DNA from 2 places in the Shewanella sp. DNRA4 genome. Region 2 is predicted to be linked to the other one. Evidence: predicted binding sites of a transcription regulator. Region 2 holds the regulator's gene; the other holds the start of a gene.
The links. Region 2 encodes sigma-54, which starts transcription at its own class of promoters, with help from an activator protein. Its sites were predicted from a motif close to GTTGGCACGNNNNTNGNNT; they were not measured.

Region 1 (8,262 bases), on a different contig from region 2:
TCCAGATTGTCTTACTCGTTTTTGGCCTGTGAGGTCGCCAGTACCCACTTGGCCCGTAAATACTAACATCGGAATACCATCAAAATAGGCATCGGCGACGGGCGTTAATACGTTGGTTACACCTGGGCCTGATGTTACTGCCACTATACCTGGTAATTGGGTTAGTTTGCCTTGAGCTAGTGCAGCATAACCGGCACCTTGCTCATTTCGTGAAGTGTAAACGGTTACTCCGAAACGTTTGCAAGCATCTAATAAAGGAGCGATGGTTCCACCGGGATAATTGTGAAATGCTTTAATCCCTTGGTGGGCTAAAAATTCAATAATAGCATCTGCTACTACTGTAATTGGGGACATACTCATTATTCTGATACTCCAAATTTTTCTCTTTGAGACTTCATTGGGCGTAATCCATCTTGCGGATCGGCTCGCCATTCTCTATCTGAGGCTTCGCTGGCAACAAATTGTTTTACTGGGTTTCCATCAATAACAGTTGCAAGTTTGACTCCCTGAATTACCGTTGCAATTTGTTGTGGTAACCAGCAATGACCAGCAGCGTATTCATCGCCTGTTTCATCTAAATCTAAATGGAACTCGACAACATCGGCTTCCCATCTGTGTATGGCCCGATTAATGACAGCACTGGAAACAGTATGATCAGACCATCCAACTTTAACTTGGTAACGATTTCTAAAACTGCCCAAAACGGCTAAGTTACATTCACGTTCTGGGGTTGGATATGCAGAAACACAGTGCAGTAAGGTAATGTCATTGGCACCATTTTCTTTCAAGGTTTTTAACGCGTGATCGATTTCTTCTATCGTGGCCATGCCCGCTGAAATCACAACTGGTTTTCCTGTTTTCGCGCAGGCCGCGAGTAGGTCGTCCCAAAGTAATTCATAGGATGCGATCTTGTAGAAATTCACAAAGGGTTCAAGCTCTGCTACCGCGTCGAGATAAAACGGGGTACAAGAAAACTGAATACCGTATTCATCGCAGGATTGCTTGAGTTGGGGCAGAAAACTGACGGGCAACTCCCATTGTTTACGTTTACGATGCATTTCACTCTTAGATAGAATCTCAGGTGCAAACAGTTCTTCAATTTTAAACAGTTGAAACTTAACGGCATCGCAACCTATGTCAGCAGCTGTTTTGATAAATTCTATGCAACGCTGTAAGTCTTTATGATGGTTACTAGAAACTTCGGCGATAAAGACAGGGGAATGTTTAGTCATAGTGGCTCACACAATGGTGTTGATAACGTATTAACGGCAAATGACAGGGAAGCTTTAAATTAGCGTTTTAGCGACTGACAAGGGCAATGAGCTCATACTCTAAGTAATCAGCAAGATTAAGCCAATCGTGTTGCTCCTGAGCTTGTAGCATTGGCGCCAGCATTTGCTGAAACGAGGGTAATTGCATCAGCTCGGGGTGATGTTTCTCAATTGAATCGAGGCATAAACGAAATTCCACTGATGCCTGAGCTTCCTTGCCTAAACGGAAGGAGTGGGCCGCTTGGCAAAGCATGTCTTCAAGGGACTGTTTTGGTGAAGGTTTTGGCGAATTATGTGGTTTAGACAACATTAAATCAGCTCCTTATATTGCGAACCGCGGATCTTCGCGCCCGATAAACTGGCTTGGTAAAACTTCACCTGTGGATGTTTAGCAATATAGCGTTCTAAATGTCGTAAATAAGCGCGAAGATTTAGATCAGTTGCAATCCGTTGACCTTTACCATTAATCAACCAATGTTTTGCTTCTCTCACCTTTTGTATCACAGCTTCAACCCATATTTTTTCAGATTTGTCTTTGCTTTCAAATGGATAATCATTCCAAAAAGCATGACTTTTATTATTGCAGTAACAAAAGTCACAGCCTAATAGCGTGATTTCTTTAGCATGTAACTTAACGGCTAAATCAATTGCTGGGTGAATCACACTGCCATTTGTAAACAGTCTCAGCTTGGGGTTCAGTTGGGCCATGCTGTCGTAAATTTTACTCGTGCCATAAGCCACAAATCTTGGCCCTAGCCAATGGGCTAATACTTCGGGGGCTACCCGAGGAAAATACACAAGATTGATTTCTTGGGTTTCTGACAAAGGCAAATGATAGGAGGATATTAAACCGTCAATACAGACCACGATATCAGGCTTAATCTGATGATGAAGTAAGCCACGTAAAGCCGTATCCGCAGCAATCAACAAGGGTTTCGATGGGCTTAAACTCAGTTGCTTAAGATAAGCATAATGTTCTTCTAAAGACGGACCTGAGCCTATAACAATTGCTTTGTATGGATTGTAGCTTTTCGTTAAATGGGCAGCATCAGGATCGTTAGTAATAAAAACCTGATTATCGGCAAAGCGCTTAAGGATCTCAGGATCATCGATTTGATGGTGTCGATTGGTGAAATCACGATTAAGCTCCATCACCAAGAGATCCCTCAGTGTGGCATTGTCATCACTGACTAGATTGAGATCTGGGGTAATGGCAACATTCGGAAATTGCAGCGTGGCACTGGGCATCGCATTTAATAGCACATTCGGATGACTGAGCCATTCCCTCTGATCGGTGTAACAAAGCAGCAATGCGAATACGGCTAAGTTTAAAATGCAAACTTCGATTTTTTGATATTGCGGATTATCCGTTAATAGACTCGGCACATCACCCATACCCACGCCATAAACCGTGACTTGGTGAACATTTGAGGGAAGGCTACTAATAAACAGCTGTGCTTCAGTGATGCGGTCATGGCGACTGCTGAGCTGAATACCATTAACACTGATAGTTTGGTTTTGGCCTTGAACTAAGTGCGCATCAAGATGGTCAATTGATTGGCTTTTTATCGCTGCAGCCACAATTGGCCAGCGTTTAGCGATAATATTCAGATTAGTGGCAAATAGTTCAGTCATTCCGTTTCCTCGGAAGCTTTCGTGTTGATATTACCGACATCACTATCTGGTCTCTCCACAGGGACTCGAACCCCGATCGGCCGCTTAGGAGGCGGCTGCTCTATCCTGTTGAGCTATGAAGAGACGCTGGTGATTATACTGGTTTTATCTTTGATTAAAAGGCTTATGATTTAGTTGCTTAAATCTTAAGCGCGATGTCGTTTATCTGTACATTGTAAACCGCATTTTGGTCAACGAGTACGGCTGTTGCACTTTCTTCACTCACTTGTTCAATTTGCACTGTTGCTCGGCTTTTGGTAGCAATGGCACGCATTTCATTGAGTCTATCCGGTAAATTGCGTTGTAACACCACTTGGAACTTATCGCCAACTCGAATGCCATGTTTTCTGCCTAGGTTGAGAATAATCCGGTCTCCTTGACGACTGACTACTTGCCCAAGTAGTGGCCTACAGTTGAGCGTGTTATCAATATCGCGAGTCGCTTCTTGCAGCAGTTGGCTGATATTTTTGCCGTAGGATGAACGCCAAAATCTATCACTATTGGGGGCAACAATGGCTTGTTCCTCAAATTCCCACCGAGCCGATGTGCTGTAGGTTTTGTTCCATACTTCTTCACCGCTAATGCCGTGATAAAGGCTAAGCTTTAATTGGAACTGCCTTTGTGGCGCTTCATCCCACCATCCCATAAAGGTGGCTTGTACTGGATCGGTTGAAATATCAATAATTTGCGGTAGTAAAATGTATTGGCTATCGGTAATTTCACTCAGCCAACTCGGAAGTCTATAGCCGCGGATATCGACCAGTTCTTGTGCGATATCGAGCCTTTCTTTGGCATGGATATGGCTGTATCCAGTTGATGAGTAGCCATCAATACTATTACCGAGTCTTTCGGAGATGACTTCTTCAAATCCTGATAATTGGCCGTAGCGTAATTGTGCTCGATCTTTTATTTGGGCTTGGGGAATAAGGATCGCGGCTTTTAATTGGCCCGTTGGGCATTGTTGTGTTGGGTCATCATTCAGATCGAGCCTGAGCGACACATAAATTTTATTCCCTTGAATGCGTTCACTCACTAACTGAATACTAATCGCTTGAGCGTTACGATTAATGGCGAAGCTGTCTTGCGTGAGATTGCCGTTGGTGGTTTGTTGTTCACTGGATATTTGGATCCCGGTGCTGAGGGTGGCATAGCTAACCGCTTGATTGATGGCTTCTTCCCGCGCTTGGGCGATGTTGCCATTAGTGATGATTGCTTCACCACTGGCTTCGACCCATTCTGCTTGCGCTTGATTAGCTTGAAGTGCGGCCAGTAGTAGGCTGCTAATGATGAGCAAGTGCTTTCTGAGTATGTTCATTAATAAGCCCTTCAGGTCAATTGTGCCAATCAGTTGAGTCAGTTTAATGGCGGTTTTATTGGCTGTAAAAGCAAGTTCCGTGCCTGATTTATGAAATATACCCAAACTATCTGAAGTTGCTGAATAGGTGTCGAGGGTAAAGTTATTGGCACCGTTGTCGATAATCTGGTGAGTGAATCAAGGATTGTATTTTGACTTGGTCTAATATTTGCAATCTTTTTGACTAAAGATTGCGGCTCGCTTTGAGGCGCATTGATATCGATAATGAGGTTATTCCCATGCTAAAGCGTGCGTTCATTCCCCTGGCTCTTTTGGCGCTGATTGGGTGTGCGACTAAACCCGTTGTGCCGCCAAAACCTAGTCTAGTTGATGGCAATGGTTTGCCGCCGACAGCGGTGATTAATCATTTAGCGCAGCGTATTGTGACCGAGCTAGTCAAGCAAAATGATGCATTGCGTCCTGATCAACCTATCGTTGTAACTACACCAGTATTAGTGGGCGACATGACGAGTACGAATGCGGTTGCGCTGCAATTGCAGCAGGGACTCATGGCATCGTTGCACAGTTTTCAATTTAATGTGGTGGAGTTAAATCTCGCCGATGGACTGCGTGTTACTGGTGAGGGCGATTTTATTTTGACGCGTGACTGGCAAAAATTGTCTACTAATTTGCCTGTTGACCATATTGTGGTATCCACGATGAGCCCGACGACTAATGGCTTAGCGATTAATACTCGAATCGTTACCTTAAGTAACAACCGAGTGGTGTCAGCTTCACAGACCTTTGTTACACAAAAAGAATTAAGCAATTATATGCAGCCCTCTGAGCAAGTGATCTCCCACGATGGGATTTTATATCGTCAGTCGGCTCCCGGTATGAATGAAGTGCGTGTATTAGGAGATGGAAAATGAAACGCTACCTGTTGGTGATTGCGGCGCTTCTACTGACAAGTTGTGCCTCTAGAGACAAGTATGTGCAGTGGGAAGATGTTCCTCCATCTAGCTTCCCTAAGCTAACGGCAATTGGTTATGCCCCGTTAGCGACTCAACCAGCGAAAGAGCAATCTCAAAGAATGTTGATGGCGATGCAAGCATCCAAAATTGTGGCTTACCGTGAGCTAGCTGAACAAGTATATGGTCAAAAGATCACCGCTAACAGCAGTGTCAGTGATTGGATGCTAACCGATGATAATGTTAAAGCTTCAGTCACTGGGGTGATCCGCGGCGCAAGAGTAGTTAAAAGTTATCCCGCAGGTGAGCATTACGTTACTGAGTTAGAACTTGATTTTTCTAAGGTATGGCAAATCTATCAGCAGCAGAGTCGGCCACAGAGAATTAAAGAAGTCACTTACTTTTAAGGTGTCATCTCCTATCAACCAGAAGACAAGCATGAGATGGTTTGGATACGGATAATCGATAAACAAAAACCGCGCTTAATAAGCGCGGTTTTTGTTTGAAATCCGTTTGTACTTATAACGCCTTACGCTTTTAGATCATTGCCTAAGCTTGATATTGTTGAGGTTTTACCTTTATCGTTATACGTCAGCGTGGTGGCATTTCGGCTCGCCTGCAAGGCTTGTGCAAAGCGGTTTAGGCTTGCAAGATTCATCTCGATCAAACTAGCATTTTGCGCGTTGAGATCTTTGCATTCTGCGAGAGCCTCTTTAACCACTGCCATTTTATCGGATAGCTCAACTTGCTCCGTGAGTAAGGCTTTATCGCTGTGACTAGCCAGCAAGTCATCATTTGCTTTAAGGGCTTGTAGACATGTTGATTTTTGCTCAGCAAGCGACAAAAGCAAATCGGCGTTTTGGTCAACCAAAGCGCCTTTTTCCTTAAGAATAATTTGTTTAAGAACAGCCAAATGGGCGTGTTGTTGATCTACCAGTTTAGCTATTTCTGTCATAGTTACTCTTTATTAAGCTCATTTAATTCTGCTTCGAAGCTGGCAATATTCGCAGCCAACTTTTCGGGATCAATTTTATAACGACCTTCGGCAATGGCTTGTTTTATTTCGGCCACCTTCTTTTGGTCGACTTCAGGTAGACTGGCCATTTTGGTTTGAGCTCCTTGTAACTGTTGAGCTTGAGCCGTAATGACAACAGAGTCACCTTTTAGTTGAGTTGATTTAGCCGCTACCTGAGAGGTTTTCTCGCTTTCGCTGCTTTGTTTAGTGCTGTTTGAACGGACTTGTGCGGCCGCTCCGGCGTTAAATTTGCTAATATCAATTGCCATTTTAGGCTCCAGCGTCATGTATACGGATTTCTTAACTGGGGTATCGGCAGCTTATCGAAAAGCTTTAGCTTATTTTACATTCTAACTTCTACTTCGCCAATCGCCGTAATTATGGCATCTAGCTCTTTGTTAGAACTGCTATTTTTGATTCGAATTTGGTCGCCGATATTACCATCTTGCAGCGCCTCTCCCACAGTTTTTAGTACGAAGTTATTTGAACGCACATAAATCGACACTGTGTCATTTTTACAGACAAAGCAAAGGTTGTTCGCAAAAATAGGATAATTTTTCGCGACTCGGCGTTTAACTCTAACGCCTGTAAGCTGATTAGTATCGCTAAATTGCATACCACGCAAACTATTTTGGTCAACATAGCGGATCTCGACCTGTGAAGGACTGATTAATTCACCTGGCGCTAAGGTTTCGGTTGCGACTACAACAGGAAAAAGAATGTCTACTCGAACAGACATAAAAATCTGCCAAGGGTAGGCGAGATCGGGGGTATCACAACTGACTTTTATGGTGTTATTACGGCTAATTTCGCGTTCTGAAGCTAATTCGACCCTTATTGGTGATGTACACTGTGCTGGCAGCATTCGGTTATCGACCGTTTGTGGATTAATGTCGACTTTCGCATTTGCAGGTACAGCAATCTTTTCATTAATAAGGGCTTTAGCTAATTCGGATATCGCCGATACGCTAGGTATCACGGGTTCAGCCTTAGCTGCCGTGGATAGAAAAAATGCGAAAATACTCAAAAAATAGACTAAATTTACTTTCATAATGAAGAGACTAGCTTGTAACGCCAGAATACACCTATACTTTTATCAAGCGTGAAACTGTTCAATGCTTCTTTCTTAGATTTTTGGTGTCAGAAGTTTGACTTAGTTTCAACTATGTTTATCGATAACAAGACGTAAGCAATTAATATGCCTATACTCAAACGAGTTTTAGGGCCGTACATAAACAGAACAACAAGGCAGAGTTATGTCGAGTATTCTTGATTCAGTCAACAAACGAACCCAACTCGTAGGTCAAAACCGGCTAGAACTATTGCTATTTAAGTTAAATGGTCGTCAACGGTTTGGGATAAACGTATTTAAAGTGAAAGAGGTTCTGCAATGCCCGCCATTAACGACATTGCCTAAACTCAATCCTTACGTCAAAGGAGTTGCCCATATTCGCGGCACAACTATTTCTGTTATCGATCTGAGTGCGGCAACGGGAGGGCGTCCGTTAGCGAGCACTGAAAATTGCTTTATCATCATTTCGGAATATAACCGAAGTGTGCAGGGGTTCTTGGTTAGTTCTGTTGAACGTATTATCAACATGAACTGGGAAGCTATTATGCCGCCACCGCAAGGTGCTGGGCGTTATTCCTATTTAACCGCGGTTACCGAGATTGAAGGTGAGTTGGTTGAAATCTTGGATGTTGAAAAGATTTTAGATGAAATCTCACCTGTCAAAACGGCCATTAGTGAAGAGGTTAATGAGCAACTTACTCTCGATAGAAGTCAGCATTACCATATTATGGTGATTGATGATTCGGCGGTGGCACGCAAGCAAATTATTCGGTCGTTAGAGTCGTTAAATTTACAAATTGACACGGCAAAGGATGGTCGTGAGGCACTTGATAAGCTCAAGGCCATTGCAAGTGAAATGAATAACGTTGCTGATGAAATTCCACTCATTATCTCCGATATTGAGATGCCCGAAATGGATGGTTATACCTTAACGGCTGAGATCCGTGATGATCCTAAGCTTAAAA
Region 2 (8,262 bases):
TCGAAGATCTGCGCAGCATCGAGTTTAACGAGCAAGGACAAGTCAATAGTCGCGTCACGGCAAAGCACATGGAACACTATGAGCTTAAAAACCAAACCGACTTTATTCAGCCTGTCTATCTTGTGTATCCCGACCAAGGTAAAGCAAAATGGCAGATCAGAGCCGATCAAGGTCGACTCAACAAAGATACTGGCAAGGTTGCATTAGAAAATAATGTTATTATCGATGCCATCAGCCCTGGTGAACCGATACAAACCTTGTCCACCAGTTTTTTAGAACTCGATCTCAACACAATGATAATGACCTCTGACCGCATCATTTACGTCACAGGGAAAGATTTTAATATTCAAGGGCAAGGCCTTTATGCCGACCTTAACGCGCAGGAAGTGCAATTGACCAGTCAGGTAGTAGGAACCTATGAAGCAAAATAACATATTACTTGCCAGCCTAATGCTAATGATAAGCATGAATGCCTTCGCCAAGATCGGTGACTTACAGCAAGAAGTGAAAATTAAAGCCGTCAGTCAAACCGCAGACATTAAAAACAATCAGATCATTTTCTTCGGTCCCGTTGAAGTTGTTCAAGGCTCAATTAAAATCCATGCGGATCAACTCCGTGCATTTTCTGTCGAAGGCGAAAATAGTAAAGTCTTACTGGCTACTGGAAATCCGGCAACCTACAGCCAAATCCTTGATGATGGCCGCCCTGCATCTGCTAGCGCCAAAGAGATTCGCTATGAAATGGCCACTCGGACGTTGACCCTAACTGGTACAGCGACCCTAGACCAAGCGGGTAGTCAAGTTACAGGCAATTTAATTCGTTACGATATTATTCAGCAAAAACTGATCGCCGAAAGTAGCGGCAATGGTGATGATCGCGTAATTACCATTATTCAACCTGATAACTATCAGGAAGAACTCAAAAATACACCAACAGATAAACCTGTGAAAAAACAGGATTCTAAATGACCCAAATCACCTTAAAAGCACAGAATCTCGCCAAGAGTTATAAGAGTCGTCAGGTTGTCAAAGATGTCAGCCTGACGGTCAAAACGGGTCAAGTCGTCGGCCTACTCGGCCCTAACGGCGCGGGCAAAACCACCACCTTTTACATGGTCGTGGGCTTAGTTAAAAGCGATAAAGGCCATATCTTTATCGACGATGATGATTTAACCGCCGATCCTATGCATCTGCGTGCCCGCAAAGGTATTGGTTACCTACCACAGGAAGCGAGTATCTTTCGTAAATTAACCGTACACGACAACATCATGGCGGTACTGCAAACCCGTAAAGAGCTCAATAGTGACCAGCGCGAAGAAGCACTAGAGCAACTGCTAGAAGAGTTCCATATCACCCATATTCGTGACAGCCAAGGCATGTCCTTATCGGGCGGTGAACGTCGCCGCGTCGAAATTGCCCGCGCCTTAGCGGCCAACCCCAAGTTTATTCTGCTTGATGAGCCCTTTGCGGGCGTTGATCCGATCTCCGTTATCGATATCAAAAAAATTATCGAGCAGCTTAAGAGCCGAGGCCTTGGTGTACTGATCACTGACCACAATGTGCGCGAGACCTTAGACGTCTGTGAACATGCTTACATTGTGAGTCACGGTAATCTTATTGCCGAGGGCACACCCGCAGAGATCTTAGACAATCAGCAAGTTAGGGCGGTGTACTTAGGTGAACAATTCAGGCTATAGTTACTAAAACAAAGCTAATAAGCCTTGAATTTGAGAGCGCTAGGCTCCATCCATATGATATCAAGCGACCTAAACTCACAATAATAACCTAGGGATCAGCGGTAACATGAAAGCGTCACTCCAGCTCAAACTGGGTCAACAGTTAACCATGACGCCACAACTTCAGCAGGCCATTCGCCTGCTGCAACTGTCGTCATTGGAACTGCAACAAGAAATCCAGCAAGCCTTAGACTCTAATCCTCTTCTCGAGCTGGAAGAGGAGCAATTTGACGCGCCTAGCGAACGTAAGCAAGATATCGCCGATACCGACTTTAGCGAAACGACTGCCCAGCCACAGGAACAAGATAATTCAACCGTGGACATTGCCGAGTCGCTGACCAAAGAATCTCTGCCCGAAGAGTTACCCATGGATACCACTTGGGATGAAGTCTTTACCGCATCGCCAAACTCAGGTTCTGGCGCTAGCCGTGAAGATGACATGCCCTTCCAAGGGGAAACTAGCGAGGGGTTGTACGAACATTTAGAATGGCAAAAAAACCTCACGCCCTTCTCTGAAACCGATTTAGCCATTGCCACCGCGATTATTGATGCCATCGACGATCAAGGTTATCTCACTCAAAGCACTGAAGATATCCTCGAAGCCATGGGCAATCCCGAGATTGAACTCGACGAAGTTGAAGCCGTGCTCAAGCGTATTCAACACTTCGACCCCGTTGGTGTGGCGGCAAGGGATTTAAGCGAATGTCTGCTTATTCAACTCTCCCACTTCTCGCCGGATACTCCACACCTCGAAAACGCCCGCATGTTGATCAAAGATCATTTAGATCTGATCGCCGCTCGCGACTTTAGGCTGTTAATGCGTAAGACCAAACTGAAAGAGGACGAGTTAAGGGACAGTATTGCGCTGATCCAAACCTTAAATCCTCGCCCCGGTTTACTCATCACCCCTGTCGATGAAGAATATGTGATCCCCGATGTATCGGTGTCGAAGAAAAACGGCCGTTGGGTGGTCGAATTAAACCCTGACTGCATGCCAAAAATCAACGTAAATCAGCAATATGCAGCCATGGCGCGCAGTACCAAAAGCCAAGCCGATAGCCAATTTATCCGCGGGCATCTGCAAGAAGCCAAGTGGTTTATTAAAAGCCTTGAAAGCCGTAACGAAACACTGCTCAAGGTGGCAAACTGTATAGTGCAATATCAACAGGGTTTCTTCGAATACGGTGAAGAAGCCATGAAACCTATGGTCCTAAACGATATCGCCGAGGCGGTAGAGATGCATGAGTCCACCATTTCACGGGTGACCACACAAAAATACATGCATACCCCAAAAGGACTTTTTGAACTAAAATATTTCTTCTCAAGCCACGTCGGGACGGATGATGGCGGTGAGTGCTCATCCACAGCAATCAGAGCTTTCATTAAGAAACTGGTTGCAGCGGAAAACCAGAAAAAACCATTAAGCGACAGCAAGATGGCTCAACTTCTGGCAGAACAGGGAATTAACGTTGCGCGCAGAACCATTGCGAAGTACCGAGAAGCGATGCTTATTCCCCCTTCCAATCAGCGTAAAAGTTTATAGCCTATTGTGAGTATCGGAGGACGTTTCTATGCAAATAAACCTAAGTGGACACCATATCGAGATTACTGAATCGTTACGGGCATATGTTGAGGAAAAGTTTTCAAAACTTGAACGTCATTTCGAACAGATCAATAATGTGCACGTTGTGCTCAATGTTGAGAAAATGCAACAAATTGCCGAAGCGAGAATCAACCTCACCGGTGGTGAAGTCTTCGCGACTTCAGAGCATGCAGATATGTATGCTGCCATAGACGTCCTGATTGATAAACTTGATCGTCAGGTTATTAAACACAAAGAGAAGTTAACAAAACACTAGCAATGGAACTTCGTACCATACTGCGGCCGGAGTGCACAACCTGCGCCACTCCGGGCAGTAAGAAAAAGGTACTGGAACTCATCAGCGACTTAGCCGCTGCCCAGTACCCCACCCTCTCATCTCAAGAGATCTTCGAAAGCCTCGTGGCGCGCGAAAAGATGGGTAGCACAGGTATAGGTAACGGTATCGCCATTCCACATGGTCGATTAACCGATATAACACAACCCATAGCGATATTGATAAAATGTGAGGAGCCGATAGCCTTTGATGCTATCGATAAACAACCCGTCGATATTTTATTTGCACTACTCGTGCCTGCCGACCAATGTCAGCAGCACCTAAGTACCTTGTCATGCATGGCTGAAAAGCTCAGTGACAAGCAAATATTAAAACAATTGCGCAAGACGCATGATGAAACGGAACTCTATCAGGTAATCATTGGATGAAACTGGTCATAGTGTCAGGGCGTTCAGGCTCAGGCAAATCGGTCGCACTTAGAGTGCTTGAAGATCTCGGCTACTATTGTGTCGATAATTTGCCTTTGCCGTTGATTGGCAGTTTGCTTGAACAGCTCAAAGGCAGTAACGATCTCGTTGCTATCAGTGTTGACGTGCGTAATTTACCAGAGCAAGACAAAGTGCTGGTTAAACAGCTTGCCAGCCTGCCTACGGGCACTGAACTCACCAGCTTCTTCTTAAACTCCAGCGATAAAGTGTTGCTCAAACGCTACAGTGAAACGCGGCGCTTACATCCCTTATCGAAGAGCCGAGTGTCACTGCAAGAAGCCATCAAGCTTGAAGGCAAATTGCTCGAGCCGCTGTCACAGCAGATGGATCACTATATAGATACCTCGAATCTGAATATCTATGAACTCAGCGACCAAGTGCGGCAAATACTCCTTGGCAGTGTCGATAAGGAACTGGTGATCAACTTCGAGTCCTTCGGTTTTAAGCATGGTATGCCGACCGAAGCTGACTTTATGTTTGATGTGCGCTTTTTGCCAAATCCCCATTGGGAACCGGAGCTTAGACCTCTCACCGGTTTAGATGAACCCGTAGCGGAGTTTTTAAATCGCCAGCCACTGGTGAATAAGTTCATCTGGCAAATCGAGAATTTGCTCGAAACCTGGTTGCCCCATTTAGAGCGCAATAATCGTAGCTATCTCACGATTGCGATTGGTTGCACAGGTGGCCAACACCGCTCAGTCTATGTAGCCGAGCAACTAGCTAAACGTTTTAGTAATGGCAAACATAAAGTCAATGCGCGCCATCGAGAGTTGAGCCATGCCAAAACTTGAGCGCCAAGTCACCATCTGCAATAAACTCGGCTTACATGCCCGCGCCGCCACAAAGCTCGTAGTGCTTGCTTCTGAGTTTGATGCCAGCATTACGCTGATCCAAGGTGAAAAACAGGCCTCTGCCGCCAGTGTATTGGGTTTACTCATGCTCGAGACGGGCATGGGTAAAACCATCACCCTCATCGCCGAAGGCCCGGATGCCGAGCCTGCACTTAATGCCATTTGTGCCCTTATCGACGCTAAGTTTGACGAAGCCTGCTGATGGTATCATCTCGATGATCCCTGCCGGTATTCAGTATCCTGTTTGGTATTGATTTCAGCACCTTATACCAGTAAAACACATTTGTGACTCGACGCCCTCCCGTGCGCTAAATTACAATGTACTGCTGCGCTTTGGCTTAAGTCCTCAATAGCTAAACGCCAACCCATCCACCGCCGCCATGGAGGAAACATGCCTGTAGAAGCCTCAGACAGTTTACAAGCCGAACACCGTCTCGACCAACTGAGTCAAGCCCTCAACAGTGGTATGTTTGTGCATGTCAGGCAAATGCTACAAAATATGGCGCCGTCAGATATCGCATTGATTTTAGAATCGTCACCTCCCAAGGCTCGGCAAGTGTTATGGCAACTCGTCGATCAAGATCAGCTCGGGGATATTCTCGATGAACTCAGCGAAGAGTTAAAAGACCCGCTGATCAGCACTATGAGTCCAGAGCGAGTCGCCAAGGCTACCGCCAGCATGGATACGGACGATCTGGCTTATATTCTGCGAAGCCTGCCAGATACTGTGTATAAACAAGTATTACAGTCGATGAGTCTGCAAAACCGCCAGCGAGTCGAGCAAGCGCTCTCTTATCCCGATGAGACCGCAGGCAGCTTAATGAACACCGACACAGTAACCTTAAGACCCGATGTCAATATCGATGTGGTACTGCGTTATTTGCGCCAACGGGGCAACCTGCCCGACACTACCGATACTTTATACGTGGTGGATAAACACGATCGCGTGCTTGGTGGGGTCAAACTTGCGGATCTGCTCACCTGCGATCCCAATACTCATATCAGCAGCATTATCGATACCGATATCGAGAGCATTCCCGTGGGCATGTCCGACAGTGAAGTGGCGCAACTGTTCGAGCGCCATGACTGGGTGTCAGCGCCCGTGGTCGATAGTGAGGGCAAGTTGCTCGGCCGGATCACCATCGATGACGTGGTGGATGTTATCCGTGAAGACGCCGAGCACTCTATGATGGGGATGGCGGGGATGGACGATGATGAAGACACCTTCGCCCCAGTACTCAAAAGTACCTTCCGCCGTTCGCTCTGGCTCACTATCAACCTATTTGCGGCTCTGCTGGCGGCCTCTGTCAGCAATATGTTTGAGGGCACTATTGAACAGTTTGCCACGATTGCGATTTTAATGACGATTGTACCGAGCATGGGCGGCGTCGCAGGGAACCAAACCTTGGCCCTAGTGATCCGCGGGATTGCCCTAGGCCATATTGGCCAAAGTAATGCCCGCTGGCTGATAGGCAAAGAGCTCGCGATTGGCTTTTTGAATGGCTTAATGTGGTCGATGTTAGTGTTTATCGCGGTATTAGTTTGGAAAGATGATATGGCGCTTGCCAGCCTGATTGGCGGTGCAATGCTCATCAATATGACAGTCGCAGGACTAGCAGGCGCCAGTATTCCGCTGATCTTAAAGCGCTTAAAAGTAGATCCGGCGTTGGCGGGCGGCATGGTGCTCACCACAGTCACCGATGTGATAGGTCTGTTTGCCTTTCTCGGATTAGCGACGTTGTATTTAATGCACTAGCACAGGCCTAAGCTTGCCAAAGCGAACAACAAAAATGGCGCCATAGGGCGCCATTTTTAATAGATCGATTAGCACTATTTTTTAGGCGGCTGAAAACCATAACTGCTCAAAATAGCCTGTCCCTCTGGGGATAAAATAAACTCGGCCAGAGGTGCGGCTGCACTATTGGCATCCTTTAACACCAATAGGCCATAGTCGGCACCAACGGCTAACTCTGGCGGTAAATCGACAATCTTAAGGCTAGGCACTTCTTTTTGTGCCAGCACCGCATTGGTGCAATAGGTTAAGAACACATCCGCCTGCTTATTTTCCATCACCCAAGCATAGGGATTACGATCCTTGGGCGGTTTAGCACTCTCAGGCCCACCCGTTAGCTGCACTGCTTTGGTTTCTAATGTGGTTTTTGCATTAGCTTTTAAGGCCTCAGCTTTCGCAAAGACTGCCCAAGCGTAGTCGCCAGCGGGATCGGCTTTTGGCGTCGAAGTCCCGAGTTTAGTTTGCGGCGCGAGCAGGGTATCTAATAAGTTCGCGCTAGTGAGTGGCACTTCCGCTTGAGCAATGGCGCAGAGCTGGTTACGGGCAAACATTTGCACCTGTTGACCCACTCCCGCATCGACTAAGGCCTGCGGGTGTTTCATATTCGCCGAGGCAAAAATATCAACCCGCTCCCCCTCTTGGATCCGCTTAAGCAATAAACCCGAAGGCGCATACTGCGCTGCCACATTAGCTTGGGATTTCGCTTGGTAAGCCGCAATAATATCGTTCATCGCCGCCTTTAAACTGCCCGCGGCTCTTAGTTCAATAGGGGCTGTCGCCTCAGTGTTTATTGGCGCACCTTGTACCATCCCTGCCATCACTGTAGTCCCTAAACTGAATGCCAGTAGTAAGCCCTGTTTTGCCATAATTGCTCTCCTTTGGCTCTGCGAAATAGTTATCCTAATTTAACTAACTACATACAAAACGGGAAAATACCAGCAGGATCAAGTCGAATACTCGCCTGATAAGCCCAAATAGAGATGATTGCGGACAAGATCACTCAATATAGATAACGGAAGGACAATTTGTCCCTTACGATAAAATAAAAAGTCGCCCGCAGGCGACTTTAACCTTGATGAATGATTATTGACCCGTTGGGGTCAACACTATCTCCACACGACGGTTTTGCGCGCGTCCCTCGGCACTAGCATTGGATGCGATTGGACTCGATTCACCCATTCCCTTAGACTTTACGCGAGCGGAAGCCACGCCTTTACTCATCAAGTAGTTCCCTACTTCGCTGGCTCGTACCTGCGATAAACGTAAATTGTATGAATCTGAGCCGCTGCTGTCGGTATAACCCAACACGTTAAGTTGGGTCTTACTATACTCCTTCGCCACCAGCGCAACAGAGTTCAGTACCCGCTTAGCACCCTCACTCAGCTCGGTTTGATCCACACCAAAAGTCACTTCATTTGGCATATTAAGAATAATATTGTCACCACTGCGAGTTACGCTAACTCCCGTGGAAGCGAGTTGTTGGCGTAATTTGGTTTCTTGTACGTCCATATAGTAGCC

Region 1: HG547_RS10475 (flagellar assembly protein FlgT) is a predicted target of sigma-54. The motif match lies at 4,329-4,347, and genes of this name have one in related genera.

The regions. Positions count from the first base shown of each region.
Region 1 covers NZ_JABAIP010000008.1:120,519-128,780, reverse strand. Annotated here, with positions in the region: gene HG547_RS10500 (thiamine pyrophosphate-binding protein) at 1-360, opposite strand, end outside; gene HG547_RS10495 (N-acetylneuraminate synthase family protein) at 360-1,232, opposite strand; gene HG547_RS10490 (hypothetical protein) at 1,300-1,581, opposite strand; gene HG547_RS10485 (6-hydroxymethylpterin diphosphokinase MptE-like protein) at 1,581-2,906, opposite strand; tRNA gene HG547_RS10480 (tRNA-Arg) at 2,954-3,029, opposite strand; gene HG547_RS10475 (flagellar assembly protein FlgT) at 3,085-4,260, opposite strand; gene HG547_RS10470 (FlgO family outer membrane protein) at 4,539-5,171, shown strand; gene HG547_RS10465 (LPP20 family lipoprotein) at 5,168-5,617, shown strand; gene HG547_RS10460 (flagellar protein FlgN) at 5,740-6,165, opposite strand; gene flgM (flagellar biosynthesis anti-sigma factor FlgM) at 6,168-6,494, opposite strand; gene flgA (flagellar basal body P-ring formation chaperone FlgA) at 6,569-7,276, opposite strand; gene HG547_RS10445 (chemotaxis protein CheV) at 7,482-8,262, shown strand, end outside.
Region 2 covers NZ_JABAIP010000003.1:76,345-84,606, reverse strand. Annotated here, with positions in the region: gene lptC (LPS export ABC transporter periplasmic protein LptC) at 1-431, shown strand, start outside; gene lptA (lipopolysaccharide transport periplasmic protein LptA) at 418-969, shown strand; gene lptB (LPS export ABC transporter ATP-binding protein) at 966-1,697, shown strand; gene HG547_RS04005 (RNA polymerase factor sigma-54) at 1,804-3,279, shown strand; gene hpf (ribosome hibernation promoting factor) at 3,308-3,595, shown strand; gene ptsN (PTS IIA-like nitrogen regulatory protein PtsN) at 3,598-4,041, shown strand; gene rapZ (RNase adapter RapZ) at 4,038-4,892, shown strand; gene HG547_RS03985 (HPr family phosphocarrier protein) at 4,879-5,154, shown strand; gene mgtE (magnesium transporter) at 5,344-6,708, shown strand; gene HG547_RS03975 (molybdate ABC transporter substrate-binding protein) at 6,783-7,610, opposite strand; gene HG547_RS03970 (OmpA family protein) at 7,828-8,262, opposite strand, start outside.